Aquitalea magnusonii: one gene and its partner. The protein of the gene in region 1 interacts with the protein of each later gene in a pairwise test. Links are inferred from orthologs where the notes say so. Each region holds a gene or a part of one and is shown on either strand. Other genes may lie near its edges.

Region 1 (7,031 bases):
CAAAGCGGGCAGCCAGGCGGGCATAGATCAGGTTGAACAATTCGGAGGCGGCAATGGCGGCAATGGCCTGCAGCGCGGCACTGGCAGCAAACGCCGGGCCATGTTCCCGCATCAGCAGCCACAGGATGGGCCCGGCCACCACCGGCAGGCCGGCCATCCAGCCCGCTCGGTGTGGGCCCCAATAGCGTGCCACCAGGGCCAGCAGGAAGAGAAAGGCAGGAACCAGCGTCAGTTTCAGTAACAGCATGCGGTGGGGTCGGCCGGATAATCCGATAGCATAACATGCGCTGGCATGCTCAGGCCGTCAGTAGCTGTCGCCAGTCCGCCTTCTGTGTATGCTGGGGCCTTCCCCATCAAGCTGGAGGAAAACGCATGCTGTCACCTGCCGAATCCGGCGTGGAAGAGCTGGTGCTCAATCTGGTGCTATGGCTGAAACTGGCGGTGGAGGCTAGCGGTGCCGTGGTGATTGGCATCGGCGTACTGGTGGCCGGGGTGCGCTACCTGCAACGCTGCCTTGAGCCGGGCATGGCGCAATTCAATGCAGTGCGGCTGAGTTTTGCCCGCTTTCTGGCACTGGCGCTGGAATTGCAACTGGCGGCCGATATCCTGTCCACCGCCGTGGCACCCAGTTGGGACCAGATCGGCAAGCTGGCTGCCATTGCCGTATTGCGTACCGCGCTCAACTTTTTTCTGGGCAAGGAAATCCGCGAAACCGAGCAGGAAGACAAGTCCGGCACCAACCGTGGCTGACACCATGGTGTAGCGCCGCGGCGGCAAGGCGCGGCGACGCTAATCGGACAAGGCTGTGGATGGTTGTTCGCGCGGTCAGGCGTCGGTCCTGACCGGCTGGCGCCGGTAAAGATAACCGGGGTAAACGCGGATGCAGCCGCTATCGTCTTCTACCTTGCCATATTCGCCGACCAGTTCCCAACGGGCGCCATCTGCCTGCAAAACGCGGTAAACCGGGCTGCCAGCCTGGTAAAACATCAGTTCGTTGCCGTGGAAATGGTCCAGCGGCAAGAGCGGATGCTGACTGGGCAGCACCAGCAGCATGGCGGCGGTACGCTCATCCATGTCGGCCAGTTGCTCCCGGTCGGCCACCACCATGCCGCAGAATGCCAGCAGGAAGGCAATGGGAAGCATCAGCCAATGGCCGCTGGCCAGGCCAAACAGAGTCAGTACCGATGCACCGGTAAAAAAGAAGCTGCTATGTGTTTTCATGATGTGTGCTTTGCCGGGGGTGGCCCGTAAAACGACGAACGCCGCCTGTCATGGCGGCGGCGTATGGTTCGGAAACGATGTGGCCCGTCGCAAGAGCCCTCAGACTGTTTAGCTGTTTACGGTTTAGCCTGATTTCTGAATTATATGGCGACTTTTCTGAACTTGATTAATAAAATCAGTGCATTGCCAATGCTGTTGGCGTAGCGCCGCTGCTTGCATGGTTTGGCTGCCATGGCCAAAAAAACAACGCCACCCGAAGGTGGCGTTGTGTCATACCGACTGCAGGCCGCAGTTTACTCTTCTGCCGGCTTGGCTTCCGGCGGGGCAATCACCTCGCTGTAGCCGCATTCCTTCTGCGGGCAGACTTTCTCGGTACCACGACGCTTGGTGGTCTTGATGGTGAGAATCGGCCAGTTGCACTTGGGGCAGGGCTCGGCCACCGGCGGGTTCCAGATGGCGTACTTGCACTTGGGGTAGGTATTGCAGCTGTAGAACAGCTTGCCGTAGCGGCTCTTGCGCTCGATCAGGTGGCCGGACTTGCACTCCGGGCATTCCACGCCGGTGTCACGCGGTTTTTCCAGCGGTTCGATGTGCTTGCACTTGGGGTAGTTGGCGCAGCCGATGAACTTGCCGTAACGACCCTTCTTGATGTGCAGCGCACCGCCACAGTCCGGGCAGACCCGGTCTTCGATCACCGTCGGGGCTTCGGCTTCTTCTGCCGCCTGCTCGGCGGTTTCACCGATATTGCGGGTGTAGTCGCAGTCCGGATAACCGGTGCAGGCAATGAAGCGGCCACGCTTGCCAAACTTGATCGACAAGGGCTTGCTGCATTTGGGGCAGGCTTCGTCCAGGCTTTCGGTGGTGACTTCGGCGCGGGAAATGCTTTCCTTTTCGGCAATCTGCTTGGAAAAGCCCTTCCAGAAACTGTCCATCACCGGCACCCACTCGCGCTGGCCGCTGGCAATGTCATCCAACTGGTTTTCCAGCTTGGCGGTGAAGTTGTAGTCCACGTACTGGCTGAAATGTTCAGTCAGGAACTTGTTGACGATGTCGCCGGTATCGGTGGGCAAGAAGCGCTTCTTGTCCAGGATCACGTATTCACGGTCTTTCAGCGTGGAGATGATGCTGGCGTAGGTGGACGGACGGCCGATGCCGAATTCTTCCAGTGCCTTCACCAGACTGGCTTCGGAGAAGCGCGGCGGCGGCTGGGTGAAGTGCTGTTCACCGTACAGCTTGTCCACCGGCAGGCTGTCGCCTTCTTCCAGCAGCGGCAGCTTGGCGTTGTCCTCGTCCTCGGCATCGTCCACGTCTTCTTCGTACACGGCCAGGAAGCCGGCAAAGGTCTGTACCTGACCGCTGGCGCGGAAGATGCCTTCGCCTACGGTGATGTCCACGCTGGTGGTGTCAAACTTGGCCGGAGCCATCTGGCAGGCCAGGGTACGCTTCCACACCATGTCGTACAGCTTGAACTGGTCGGTGGTGAGGAAGGGTTTGACCGATTCCGGCGTGCGCAGGATAGAGGTCGGGCGGATGGCCTCGTGCGCTTCCTGTGCGTTCTTGGACTTGTTCTTGTAGGCGACCGGGTTTTTCGGCAGGAAGTCGTTGTTGAAGGTGTCGCCGATATAAGTACGGATTTCTTCAACGGCTTCGTTGGCCAGTGCCACCGAGTCGGTACGCATATAGGTGATCAGACCCACCGTGCCCTGGCCGATGTCGATACCTTCATACAGCTGCTGCGCGGTACGCATGGTGCGGTCGGTGGTCATGCCCAGCTTGCGCACGGCTTCCTGTTGCAGCGTGGAGGTGGTGAAGGGCGCGGCGGGGCTGCGCGACTTCTTTTTCTTCTCGATGCTGGTGACGGTGGCCGGCTGGTTTTGCAGGCGGGCCAGAATGTCGGCGTGTTCGGCATCACCGGGAATGTCGAACTGATCCAGTTTTTTGCCGGCAAGCTGGGTCAGCTTGGCGGAAAACTTGGTACGGCCCTTGTGGCTGTCCAGATGCACCGACCAGTATTCCTGCTGCACAAAGGCCTTGATCTCGTTTTCGCGTTCGCAGATCAGGCGCAGCGCCGGGCTTTGTACCCGCCCTGCCGACAGGCCGCGGCGGATTTTTTTCCACAGCAGCGGCGACAGGTTGAAACCCACCAGATAGTCCAGCGCCCGGCGTGCCTGCTGGGCATCCACCAGGTCCTGTGCCACTTCGCGCGGGTTGCCGATGGCTTCCAGTACCGCGTTCTTGGTGATTTCGTGGAACACCACGCGCTGGGCGGTCTTGTCCTTCAGCAGTTTCTTGCTGTTGAGGATTTGCACCAGGTGCCAGGAAATGGCTTCGCCTTCGCGGTCCGGGTCAGTTGCCAGGTAGACATGGTCGACTTCGGCCACGGCCTTGACGATGGCATCAACGTGTTTGCTGTTGCGGGCGATCAGCTGGTATTTCATGGCGAAGCCCTTTTCAGGGTCTACCGCACCGTTTTTGGGTACCAGATCGCGCACGTGACCGTAGGAGGCCAGGACTTCAAAGTCCGGTCCCAGGTATTTCTTCAGCGTTTTTGCCTTGGATGGCGACTCAACGATCAAGAGGCTGGAGGGCATGTTTTCGTTTCAGTGTGTACCGGAAACATCCGGCTGATAGCGGTTCTATCTATCAAATAAAGCAAGAGCGCAAATAAAACAAGAGCGCATTTGGCGCTCTTGTCAAAATTCCCTGCCGTTATCATCAGGCGAGGCGGGATGGTAAGCCCGTACCGCCAGCGCTGACAAGTCATTGCATGGTTGGTTCGCCGTGAATGGCGTCCAGCAGTTCTTCCCCCAAGAGGATGGGCAGTTCCGCTTTTTGTGCCCACAACACCATCAGCGCCACCAGCTTGGCTGAGCCAACATTGATGTCATCGTCCGGCAGCTCGCACAGGCGGTCGATTACCATTTCACGTTGCGATGGCGAGAGTGCGCCGTGATCTTCCAGAAACTGGATCAGGCCGCGCACTTCGGTGGGCAGGCGTTCCAGTTCGACATCGGCGTAGATGCGCATGCCGGAGGCATCGTCAGCGCTGGCATACAGGCCGTCCACCATATTGGCGACATTGTCCAGCCAGTCCAGCGCGTCGTTGATTTCCTCGTCCTCGAAGCCGGCGGCCTCGAGCTGGCGCATCAGGGAGCCGCGGTCGCCAAAGGCGTCCGGGTCACGGTACTGCTCGAACAAATAAGTGAGAACGTCAAACATCAGGTCTTCTTCAAATGGGCTGCCACATGATCCGGTCCGGGTCAGACCAGCCGCTGGACCTGCCCACCGGGCAAGCTGGCGAGCTTGCCGGCAAGCTCCAGCTCGAGCAGCATCGCGTAAAGCTCCCCCTGCGTCAACCCGAGTTGCAATGCAAGCGTCTCGCTGCTCACCGGATCAAAGCCCATCTGCGACAAAACCGGGTGCTCCGCCGCCTGCTCATCTGCTGTGTTGCGTGGTGCTGGCGGGGTGGTCACTGCCGGGCGGCCAATCTCTTCCAGCACATCGTCCACCGTTTCGATCAGCCGGGCACCTTCCTTCAGCAGCCGATGGCAGCCCCGCGCCTGCGGATTATGGATGGAGCCGGGAACGGCCATCACTTCGCGGCCATATTCACCGGAGAGCCTGGCGGTAATCAGCGAGCCGGAATTGATATTGGCCTCCACCACCAGGCAGCCGCGCGACAAGCCGGCAATGATGCGGTTGCGGCGTGGAAAGTGGCTGGCCAGCGGTCCTGCTCCCAGCGGGAATTCAGACAGGATCAGGCCGGCACTGCCGATGTGATGGGCCAGTTCACGGTTGCTGGCCGGGTAGACGCGGTCGATGCCGGTGCCGATAACGGCAATGGTGGAGCCGGCTTCCTGCAAGGCACCGCGATGGGAAGCGGCGTCGATGCCGCTGGCCAGGCCGCTGACAATGGTGTAGCCCACGGCGGATAGGCGACGGGAAAACTCCTCGGCAATCTGCTTGCCCGGTGGCGTGGCACTGCGGCTGCCCACCATGGCCAGCATGGGGCGTTGCAGCAGTGCGCGCTGGCCACGGGCAAACAACAGCGGGGGCGGCGAGGCGGTTTCGGCCAGTGCTTGCGGATAGTCGTCGTCCTGCAGGCTAAGCAGGGTGCAGTCAGGCTGGCTTGCCCAGGTCAGCGCCGCTTCCACCGCCGGGCCAGCCAGTTGCTCACGCAGGGCAAGCGCCGCCTCCTGGCCAATGATGGGGGTGGTCTGGGCAGTGCTGGCGGCAACGGCGTGGCTGGCTGATCCGAAGCGGGCAATCAGTTTGAGAAAACCGGCCGGACCGATGCCAGGGGTCAGTGCCAGCAGCAGCCAGTCTGCCGTGGACTGGCTCATTCGCCTTCCGGCGGGGCGACCACATCCCCGACACTGACGGCATCGGTGCTGTCCAGCACCAGGGCGTACGACACCTTGTCAAAGACGCGGTAGACAAAAATCTTGCCCACAGTCTGCCCCGGCAGCAGCACCTGTTTTTTCTGGCCGTCGGCGGTTATCACGGTAATTGGCTTGCCATGCTTGAACAGGCTGAATACATCGCCGGGTTCCACCTGCTCACGCTTGCCCCGGTTGATTACCACGTTGGAATACTGTGCCGCGCCATCCACCCCGTCATACACGGAGATGATCTGACCCTGGATATTGCCGTCCGGGCTGTGCGGTACGTAGCTGACAAACTGGTCTTTCGGGGCCTTGATCAATCTGTCTCCAACCAGAATCTCGCTGGCAACCCGCGTGATGCGCATGGTCTGGATTTCATCGCCCATTTTGTCCAGTTGGGCATCTCCGCCGTACAGCACTTCAAAACCCAGGTTTTCCTTGGTGTCGGGGTCGATCAGCGGCTTGCTGGCGCGATATATCTGCCAGTTGCCCGCGGTACTCACGCCATTGGCAAACACGCGATCGCCGGTGCCAAACGCCAGGCGCTCTTCCGGGCCAGCCACCAGGCGTGGCGAGGTGGCAAACTCTTCTTCGTTGACCACCAGTGGACGGTAGAGGAAGGGTTCGATGGCTCTGGCAGGAATGCTGGCAATAGCTTTGTCGATATCGGACATGCGTACCTGAGGTGACAGGCGCACATCGCCCTGACCGGATTTTTCCAAGGTCAGGCGCGGCTGGCCGTTCACGTAGGTGAGTACCAGCACGTCACCGGGATAGATCCAGTGGGGGTTCTTGATCTCGCTTTTGTTCATCTGCCACAGTCGGGGCCATTTCCATGGGCTCTTGAGATAACGGCCGGAAATTCCCCACAGCGTGTCGCCCTTGACTACGGTATAGCGCGCCGGCGCGTCGGGCTTGATGGTCAGCGTATCGGAAAAAGCCGGGAGAGCCAGTCCCAGAGCCAGAGCAAGCGATATAATACTTTTACGCATGAAAAGTGCCCCAATATTTGAGTGTAATGAGCGCCCGCGAGCGCTCCTTTGACAAACGAGCATGCGTCAGACACGTCATATTATCGACGTGCTGATGGCATTACGACAACTTGGAGCAAGAAAACCGATGGCGCTGCTGAACATTTTGCATTATCCGGATGCGCGTCTGCATACCGTGGCCACGCCGGTCGAGACCTTTGACGCAGCCCTGCAAACCCAGATCGACAACATGTTTGAAACCATGTACGAAGCCAAGGGCATCGGTCTGGCCGCCACGCAGGTGGACTACCACAAACGCCTTGTGGTGATGGATATTTCCGAGGATCACAACGAACGCCGTGTCTTCATCAACCCGGTCATCATCGAAAAAGAAGGTGAAACCGTGTATGAGGAGGGCTGCCTGTCCGTGCCCGGCATTTACGATAAAGTCACC
Region 2 (7,874 bases), 2.2 Mb from region 1 along the record:
GGACGTCCTTGGTGCCGGCAAACTTGCTTTGGGTCTGGTTGTAGCGTTCTTGCAGCTGTGCATCGCTGATCTGCATGTTTTTCACCAGGTCGGCAAACAGCGCTTCGCGCAGCATGTCCTGGCGGACTTCTTCCATGCGCTTGATGAAGGCGGGCTGCTGGTCCAGCTTGCGGCTCTGGGCTTCTTGCAGGATGACTTCACGGTTGATCAGGGTGTCTTTTACTTGCTGGCGCAGCGCGGGGGAATCCTGCACATTGCCATTGCTGTTTTGCACGACAACAGCCACCGCATTGTCCAGATCAGTCTTGTCAATGGACTTGCCATTAACCATGGCAATGGATTCGGCCATGGCCGGAATGCTGATGGAGGCAGCCAGCAGCAGGGCAGCAATCTTGGTAGTTTTCATTGGCGATTCTTCCTTGGGTCAAAGTTCTTCTGGTGTCAGTGCGCGAATGGCCAGCGCATGCACCCTGGTTTTCATCAGATCGCCCAATGTGGCATACACCAGACGATGGCGTGCCACACTGTTAAGACCGGCAAAACGGCTGGAGACAATCAGCACATCATAGTGGCCGCCACCGGAGCGGGCTCCGGCGTGCCCGGCATGGGCGGCGCTGTCGTCCTGGATTTCCAGATGTTCCGGTGTCAAGGCCTGCAGGGCAGCCTGCAGCAGCGCGACGGTATCGCTCATGCAGGGAATACCTTGCGGAAGGGTTTTACTTCTACCGCGGCGTATACGCCGGCAGCAACATAAGGGTCGGCATCGGCCCAGTTGCGGGCTTCTTCCAGGCTGGCAAATTCGGCCACGATCAGGCTGCCGGTAAAGCCGGCACTGCCAGGGTCCACGCTGTCAATGGCCGGGCAGGGGCCTGCCAGTACCAGACGGCCCTGTTCCTGCAAGGCAGACAGGCGGGCCAGGTGTTCCGGGCGGGCGGCAAGACGCTTTTCCAGGGAGCCGGGGTGATCCTGGCCGCTGATGATATACAGCATTATTTCTTTTCCTCGATGTATTTGGACAGGAACAGGCTTTGTGCGATGACGAACACCACCATCAGGCCCAGACTGCCAAACAGTTTGAAGCTCAGCCAGATTTCGCGACTGAAATTGAAGGCTACATACAGATTGAGTGCGCCCATGAAGGTAAAGAACAGCGACCAGGCATAGGCCAGCTTGCGCCAGATGAGTTGTGGTAGCTGGATCTGCGCGCCCATCAGCAGTTTCAGGCCGTTCTTGCCCATCAGGTCGCTAACCAGCAGTGCAATGGCCATCAGCCAATACAGTACGGTGAATTTCCAGATGATGAACAGATCGTTGTGCGATATCACGGTAGCCGCACCCAGCACCACGCTGAGGATCAGGTTGATCCATTGCATGGCGTCCACCTTGCGGTGCTTGAGCCAGGTCCAGGCAAACAGCAGGACGGTTGCCGCCACCAGAACCTTGGTGGCCAGAAACATGTCGTGGGTGATCAGGTAACTGCCGAAGAACAGGGCTACCGGAAGGAAGTCGGATAAGAATTTCATGCGGCTGATTATGGGGGCAGCCTGCCTGTTATACAAGCCAGGACAAGGCTGCCGTCATGACATAAGTGTTAACGATTGCTTTGCTTGACCACGCTCAGCGCGGTAGCCACCAGCGAGCTGACATCCGCCACATTGGCCGGCAGGATGACGGTGTTGTTCTGCTTGGCCAGTTGGGCAAAGGCGGCCACATACTGCTCTGCCACCTTGAGGTTGACTGCTTCGATACCGCCGTCCACCTTCACCGCTTCGGCTACCCGCCGTACGGCATCTGCCGTGGCATCGGCCACCAGGCGCAGTGCCTCGGCCTCACCCTGTGCCTTGTTGATGGCAGCCTGCTTGTTGCCTTCGGAATTGTTGATGGTGGCTTGCATCTCGCCTTGCGATTTCTGGATGGCTGCTTCGCGTGCGCCGGTAGCCAGGTTGATCTGCTCCATCTTCACCCCTTCGGACTGGGCAATACGGGCGCGCTTTTCCCGCTCGGCGGTAATTTGCGCCTGCATGGAATGCAGGATGTCCTGCGGCGGAACCAAGTCCTTGATTTCATAGCGCAATACCTTCACGCCCCAGTTGATGGCGGCTTCATCCAGCGAAGCCACCACGATCTGGTTGATTTCATCACGTTCCTCGAAGGTCTTGTCCAGCTCCATCTTGCCAATCACCGAGCGCAAGGTGGTTTGCGACAGTTGGGTGATGGCCAGCAGGTAGTCGCTGGTGCCATAGGAGGCGCGCTGCGGGTCCGTCACCTGGAAATACAGGATGCCGTCCACCTTTAGCTGGGTATTGTCGCGGGTGATGCAGATCTGGCTGGGTACATCCAGCGGTACTTCCTTCAGGCTGTGCTTGTAGGCCAGCCGGTCGATGAAGGGAATCAGGATGTTCAGCCCTGGTGTGAGGGTGGCGTGATAGCGGCCCAGCCGCTCCACGATATAGGCATGCTGTTGTGGCACCACCTTGACCGATTTGATGATGAAGATCACCACGGCGGCAAACAGGACGATGACGAATTCCATGATTATCGGCTTTCTTTTGATGAAGTGGTAAGGAGCAGTACATTGCCGTCACGGCCTGCGATGGCGGCGCTGTCACCCGCTGCCAGCGTGCTTGCATCCTCTGCACGGGCCTGCCATTCGGTGCCGCGATAATGCACACGCAGGTTTTGGCTGTCGATCCGGCTGATTACGCGGACCAGTTGGCCGATGTCCGGGTCGTCGAGCACGGCCTTGCTTGGTTGCGGTGCGGCTGGCTGGCGTTTGCGCCAGCGGCTCACGGCCAGAACACCGGCCATGCCGCCCAGGCTGGCCAGTGTCCAGCACAGTGCCTCACTGCCGCCCAGCAGGCTGGCAATGCCACCGGCGGCCAGCGCTACGGCGATTACCAGCAAGTAGAAAGTGCCGGACATGAATTCGGCCATCAGCGCCAGCAGCGCGCCGATCAGCCATAGAGTAGGAGTCAAGGTTGGCCAGCTTTCATGACGAAAGATTAGGCATTCTCATGCCGAAATGTGTCCAAGACAACTGCTTTTAGCGGTGGTCCGGGGCGGGAAGGGTGGACAGCAATGCGGCAGCTTGTGCTGGATCAAGCCAAAACGTGTCCAGTGCCAGCCGCAGTGTCTCGGTCAGCAGGCTCAGGACGATGAGCAGCGGGATCATGATTTGCCTCCGCTTGTGGCATCAGCATCAGGACGCACGCTGCGGCCAAAGCGCGTTACCATGCAGGCAACACTGTTAACTAAGACTTCGGGACAGGTATAAATGTTTCAACTGGCAGCCCCTGTTGCTGCAGAAATCGAAATCAAGAAGAGTCGCTTTCTTGCCTATGTGTATCCGGTTGCCCGGCGTGAAGAGGCTATGCAGCATCTTCTTGCGCTGCGCGCCCAGTATCCCGATGCCCGCCATTACTGCGCGGTGCTGCTGGTGGATGGCGACTCCATGCTGGATGATGATGGTGAGCCTTCCGGCACGGCGGCCCGGCCCATGTATAACGTGCTGATGCACAAGCAACTGCATAATGTGCTGGCGGTGGTGGTGCGCTATTTTGGCGGCGTCAAACTGGGTGCGGGCGGTCTGGTGCGTGCCTACACCCAGGCGCTGAACGCGGCGCTGCTGCTGGCGCAAGCGGTGCCCGTGGTGGTGATGGCGCAATGTCGTGCCCGTATTGCCTTTGCAGATGAGTCACGTTTTCGCCGTCATTGTGATGCTTTGCAGATTGCCGTGAGCGAGGCCAGCTATGGTGAACAGGTGGAATTGACGCTGAGCCTGCCGGCTACGCAGTGTGAGGCCTTGCAAATGCGCTTGCACGACCTGTTGGCCGGTGAGGTATATTTCATGACGCATGAGAATTGAGTTTGCCATCGGCACTTGCTGCGGCAAGCAATGACACAATCGGCTGGAAATGATCTTGTTTACGGGGAGAAATGAATGTCGCAGCAGCAATACCGTCTGGTGACGCGCAGTGATTTTGACGGCCTGGTGTGTGCCGTGCTGTTGAACGAGCTTGGCATGGTGAATGACATCAAGTTTGTCCATCCCAAGGACATGCAGGACGGGAAAATAGAAATCACCGAGCGGGATATCACCACCAATCTGCCGTATGTGCCTGGTGCGTATCTGGCCTTTGACCACCATTTTTCCGAAACCCTGCGCAACGGGCAGCATGCCAACCACATCATCGACCCGGCGGCGCCTTCTGCCGCCCGCGTGGTGTACGACCACTTTGGCGGCAAGCAGGCTTTTCCGCGCATCAGTGATGAAATGATGGACGCGGTGGACAAGGCCGACTCTGCCCAGTTCAGCCGCGAGGAAATCCTCAATCCCACCGGCTGGGTCTTGCTCAATTATCTGATGGATGCGCGCACCGGTCTTGGGCGCTTCCGTAATTTCACCGTCAGCAATTATCAGTTGATGATGGATTTGATCGGCTATTGCCGCGACCACAGTATCGAGGAAATCCTGGCCTTGCCGGATGTGAAGGAGCGGGTGGACCTGTACATGCAGTATCAGGAGCAGGCGCGCGAACAGATCGCACGCTGTGCCAAGGTGCATGGCAATCTGGTGTTGCTCAACCTGCTGCTGGAAGAAACCATCTATCCGGCCAACCGCTTCCTGGTATATGCGATGTATCCGGAGTGCAATATTTCCATCCACATGATGTGGGGCCTGAACAAGCAGAACATCGTGTTTGCCACTGGCAAGTCCATCATCGATCGCAGTTGCCGCACCAATGTGGGGGCGCTGATGCTGCAGTACGGTGGTGGCGGCCATGAGGCGGCGGGGACTTGTCAGGTCAGTGTCGATCAGTATGAGGATATCCGCGACGAGCTGATTACCCGTATCCGGGCGCAAGGCTGATGCATCGCTTACGGCCAGCGATGGCAGGGCTGATCAAGCCCGGTCCGTGAATGTCCTCGGTGCAATGCCGCTAATCAGGGAACATGATTTTCATGTTCCCTTTTTAATTGCAAGCCTCTGCGCTGCCGGTGCTGCTGCTGGTGGCACGCAGTGCGGGATCAGCAGCCTGCCATATTGCGCCGCCAGATGGCCCGGCACTGCCGGGTCAGAATGCGGGGTGCTGGCGTTTGTCACCCGCTTGGCGAGTACGGCAGGCGCTGCGTCGCCCTGTCTGGGTGGCCTTGCTTGTCGTGATACAGCGCTAAGCCTGGCCATTCTGCGCACTGGCCATGTGGCATCAAGTAGCAGGTATTGGCCTGGGGCAAGGGTTGTGCATATTAGCCTGGCAATGGACTGGGGTTTTCTTATCCTGAAGCATGGACTTTCTTGTTAGAATGTTGAGATTAAACAAGTTGTTTTAAATAATTAAAACTAACAAAAGAACGCACATCAAATGAAGATCAATCTGCCTGTTACCGCCAACGAGTTGATTGTCGACCCTGTTAATCCCATCGTCACCAAGACCGATGTGAAAGGCAGCATTACCTACGCCAATCGCGCGTTCATCGAGATCAGCGGCTTTAGCGAGGCCGAACTGCTGGGCCAGAACCACAATATCGTGCGCCACCCGGACATGCCGCCATCGGCATTTGCAGACTTGTGGGAAACGGTGAAGGCAGGCAAGCCATGGCGTGGCATCGTGAAAAACCGGGCCAAGAATGGCGATTTCTACTGGGTGGAGGCTTACGTTACCCCGATTACCGAACATGGCCGTATTGTGGGCTACATGTCGGTGCGCTCCCAGCCAAAGCGGCAGGATATCGATGCCGCTGCAGCCCTTTATCGCCAAGTGATGAACAAGCAGGCCAGCCTGCCTTCCACCTTGCAGCGTTATGCACGGCAGTCTGATGTGTTGCAAGTCGCGCCGCTGCTGTTTCTGCTGGGCCTGTTGGCGGCCATGGTGTCGTTCTTCTTGCCGGATGCCTTGCTCTGGCTGCGTGAGGCACTTGGCATGACCGGCTGTGTGCTGGCACTTGGCGCGGCCATCTGGGCATGGCGGCGGGTGCGCTCGGTATTGAAGGTGCTGGACGGACGCTTCCAGGACTTGCAGGAAGGCCGGCTGGATCATGCCTCCATGGCGCATGAAGGCGGCTTGCTGGGCAAGGTGCTTTCCTCGCTGGAATCCTTGCGCATTCATTACCGCGCCACCATTGCCGATGTGATGCGGGCCAGCCTGTATACCAAGGAACAGGCTCATGGTTTGCTGGATGATATGCATGCCCTGGCGGCACGATCGGTGCAGCAGCGTCAGGGATTAAACCAGATTAGCCACAATATGGAGTCGCTCAGCCTGGCGGTGCAGGATGTGGTGCGCCTGGCCGAACATAATCAGCAGGATTCACGCCATACCCAGGATGTGGCGCGGGATGGCCGCCATACCATGGATGCCGCAACCTCGGCGGCGGAGCGTGCGGTGAACGTGGTGTCACAGTCGCGTGGTGCCATGGTGGAGCTGGATGAGGCGATGATCCGCATCCGCAGCATGACGACTCTGATTCGCGAGATTGCCGATCAGACCAATCTGCTGGCCCTGAATGCCGCCATCGAGGCTGCCCGTGCCGGAGAGATGGGGCGTGGTTTTGCCGTGGTGGCGGACGAGGTGCGCAAGCTGGCCGAGCGCACCACCAACACCACCGATTCCATTGGTGAGATTGTCGAGGAAATCGGCAAGATCACCCATTCCGCCGTCAGCAGCATGGATGCCACGGTGGAAGAGGTGGGCGAGGTCAATGGGCAGATCCGCCTGTCATCGGGCAAGCTGCAGGGCCTGATCGAGGCGGCTGAGCAGTCCAGCCTGCAGGCACAGAAACTGGCCAGGGAGATGGGCAGCAAATCCGATTCCATCAATGTGATGGCGGCAGCGCTGGAGCAGTTGAATGCCTTGTCAGAGCAGGATTTGAGCACTACCCACTCCATTGGTGAGAGTGCCGGACATCTGGCCGAAACCTCGGAGGATCTGGCGCAGCTAACCGAAAATTTCAGCAAATGGCAGCAGCGTTGAACTGCTGAGCTTGCCCCACGCAACAGCCTGTCCGCGTTTTATCCGGACAGGCTTTTTTCATGGCTGTGTCGTGGTGCGGCGGGCAACCCAGATGGCGGTTTCCAGTTGCATGGCAATCTCGTTGTGCTGGTTGAGGGTGGTCCAGCGCAATTGCACAACGCCGAATCCGGGCTGGCTGGACGAAGGTTTTTGACCCGTTACCTCGATTTTGGCACGCAAGGTATCGCCGGGACGGGTAGGACGCGGCCAGCGCATATCGCGTATGCCCATGCCGATCAGCCCATTGGCCACGTTTTTCAGTTCACTGGCGGTGATCAGCCGCATGGTAAGGCTGCTGGTGTGCCAGCCAGAGGCTGCCAGGCCATCGAAAAAACTGCTCTTGGCCGCCTGTGGGTCGGTATGGAAGGGCTGCGGGTCAAACTGGCTGGCAAAGGCGATGATTTCTTCTTCGCTCAGGGTGTGGCTGGCCGTTTCGAACACGCGGCCCGGTGTCAGGTCTTCGAAGTAGAGCATATGTTTACGTTAACGTAAGTTTTGATGCTGCAGCATACGATGTGCCAGCCGACAGGTCAAAGGCGGTGCCGGGCCGGAGGTCAGATCCGCAGTGCGGCAATCAGCTCGCTTTCCAGTGCCAGTACCGTCTTGTCGTCTTTCAAACCGGGCCCGCTTACCAGGAAGGAGTCTTCCGCCCGGCTGCCCAGGGTCATGATCTTGGCGGACTGCACGCTAAGGTGATAATCGGCCAGCACCTTGGCAATGCGCGCCAGCAGCCCGGGACGGTCGCCGGCCACGATGGACAATACGTAGAAATTGTCCTTGTCGTCCGGACGGATCAGCACTTGCGGCGCAATCGGGAAGTGCTTCAGGTGACGGCTGATACGCCCGTTGGCCGGTGGCGGCGGC

The links. Proteins that work in one complex are often made in the same cells at the same time.
Region 2: the proteins of topA (region 1) and DLM_RS11625 interact in binary tests that used the Escherichia coli proteins (3 or more experiments, as listed by UniProt). The link is inferred for Aquitalea magnusonii from one-to-one orthologs.

The regions. Positions count from the first base shown.
Region 1 is NZ_AP018823.1:4,602,616-4,609,646, forward strand. The notes cover bases 1,164-4,149. They hold topA (type I DNA topoisomerase), read right to left. Parts: upstream 3,813-4,149; coding sequence 1,515-3,812; downstream 1,164-1,514. Other genes in these bases: DLM_RS21610 (hypothetical protein), read right to left, coding at 1,164-1,221; DLM_RS21620 (DUF494 family protein), read right to left, coding at 3,982-4,149. In the rest of the region: DLM_RS21600 (hypothetical protein), read right to left, coding at 1-247; DLM_RS21605 (DUF1622 domain-containing protein), read left to right, coding at 373-750; more of DLM_RS21610, read right to left, coding at 826-1,163; more of DLM_RS21620, read right to left, coding at 4,150-4,440; DNA-processing protein DprA, read right to left, coding at 4,482-5,564; DLM_RS21630 (LysM peptidoglycan-binding domain-containing protein), read right to left, coding at 5,561-6,598; def (peptide deformylase), read left to right, coding at 6,726-7,031. UniProt on the Escherichia coli protein: Releases the supercoiling and torsional tension of DNA, which is introduced during the DNA replication and transcription, by transiently cleaving and rejoining one strand of the DNA duplex.
Region 2 is NZ_AP018823.1:2,434,942-2,442,815, reverse strand. The notes cover bases 2,292-5,069. They hold DLM_RS11625 (IMPACT family protein), read left to right. Parts: upstream 2,292-3,274; coding sequence 3,275-3,865; downstream 3,866-5,069. Other genes in these bases: DLM_RS11620 (exopolyphosphatase), read left to right, coding at 3,941-4,870; DLM_RS23865 (hypothetical protein), read right to left, coding at 3,044-3,172; DLM_RS11630 (NfeD family protein), read right to left, coding at 2,536-2,976; DLM_RS11635 (SPFH domain-containing protein), read right to left, coding at 2,292-2,533. Also shown: DLM_RS11655 (peptidylprolyl isomerase), read right to left, coding at 1-406; DLM_RS11650 (BolA family protein), read right to left, coding at 425-691; DLM_RS11645 (YciI family protein), read right to left, coding at 688-990; DLM_RS11640 (septation protein A), read right to left, coding at 990-1,523; more of DLM_RS11635, read right to left, coding at 1,592-2,291; DLM_RS11615 (methyl-accepting chemotaxis protein), read left to right, coding at 5,364-6,971; DLM_RS11610 (MaoC family dehydratase), read right to left, coding at 7,029-7,484; DLM_RS11605 ([protein-PII] uridylyltransferase), read right to left, coding at 7,565-7,874.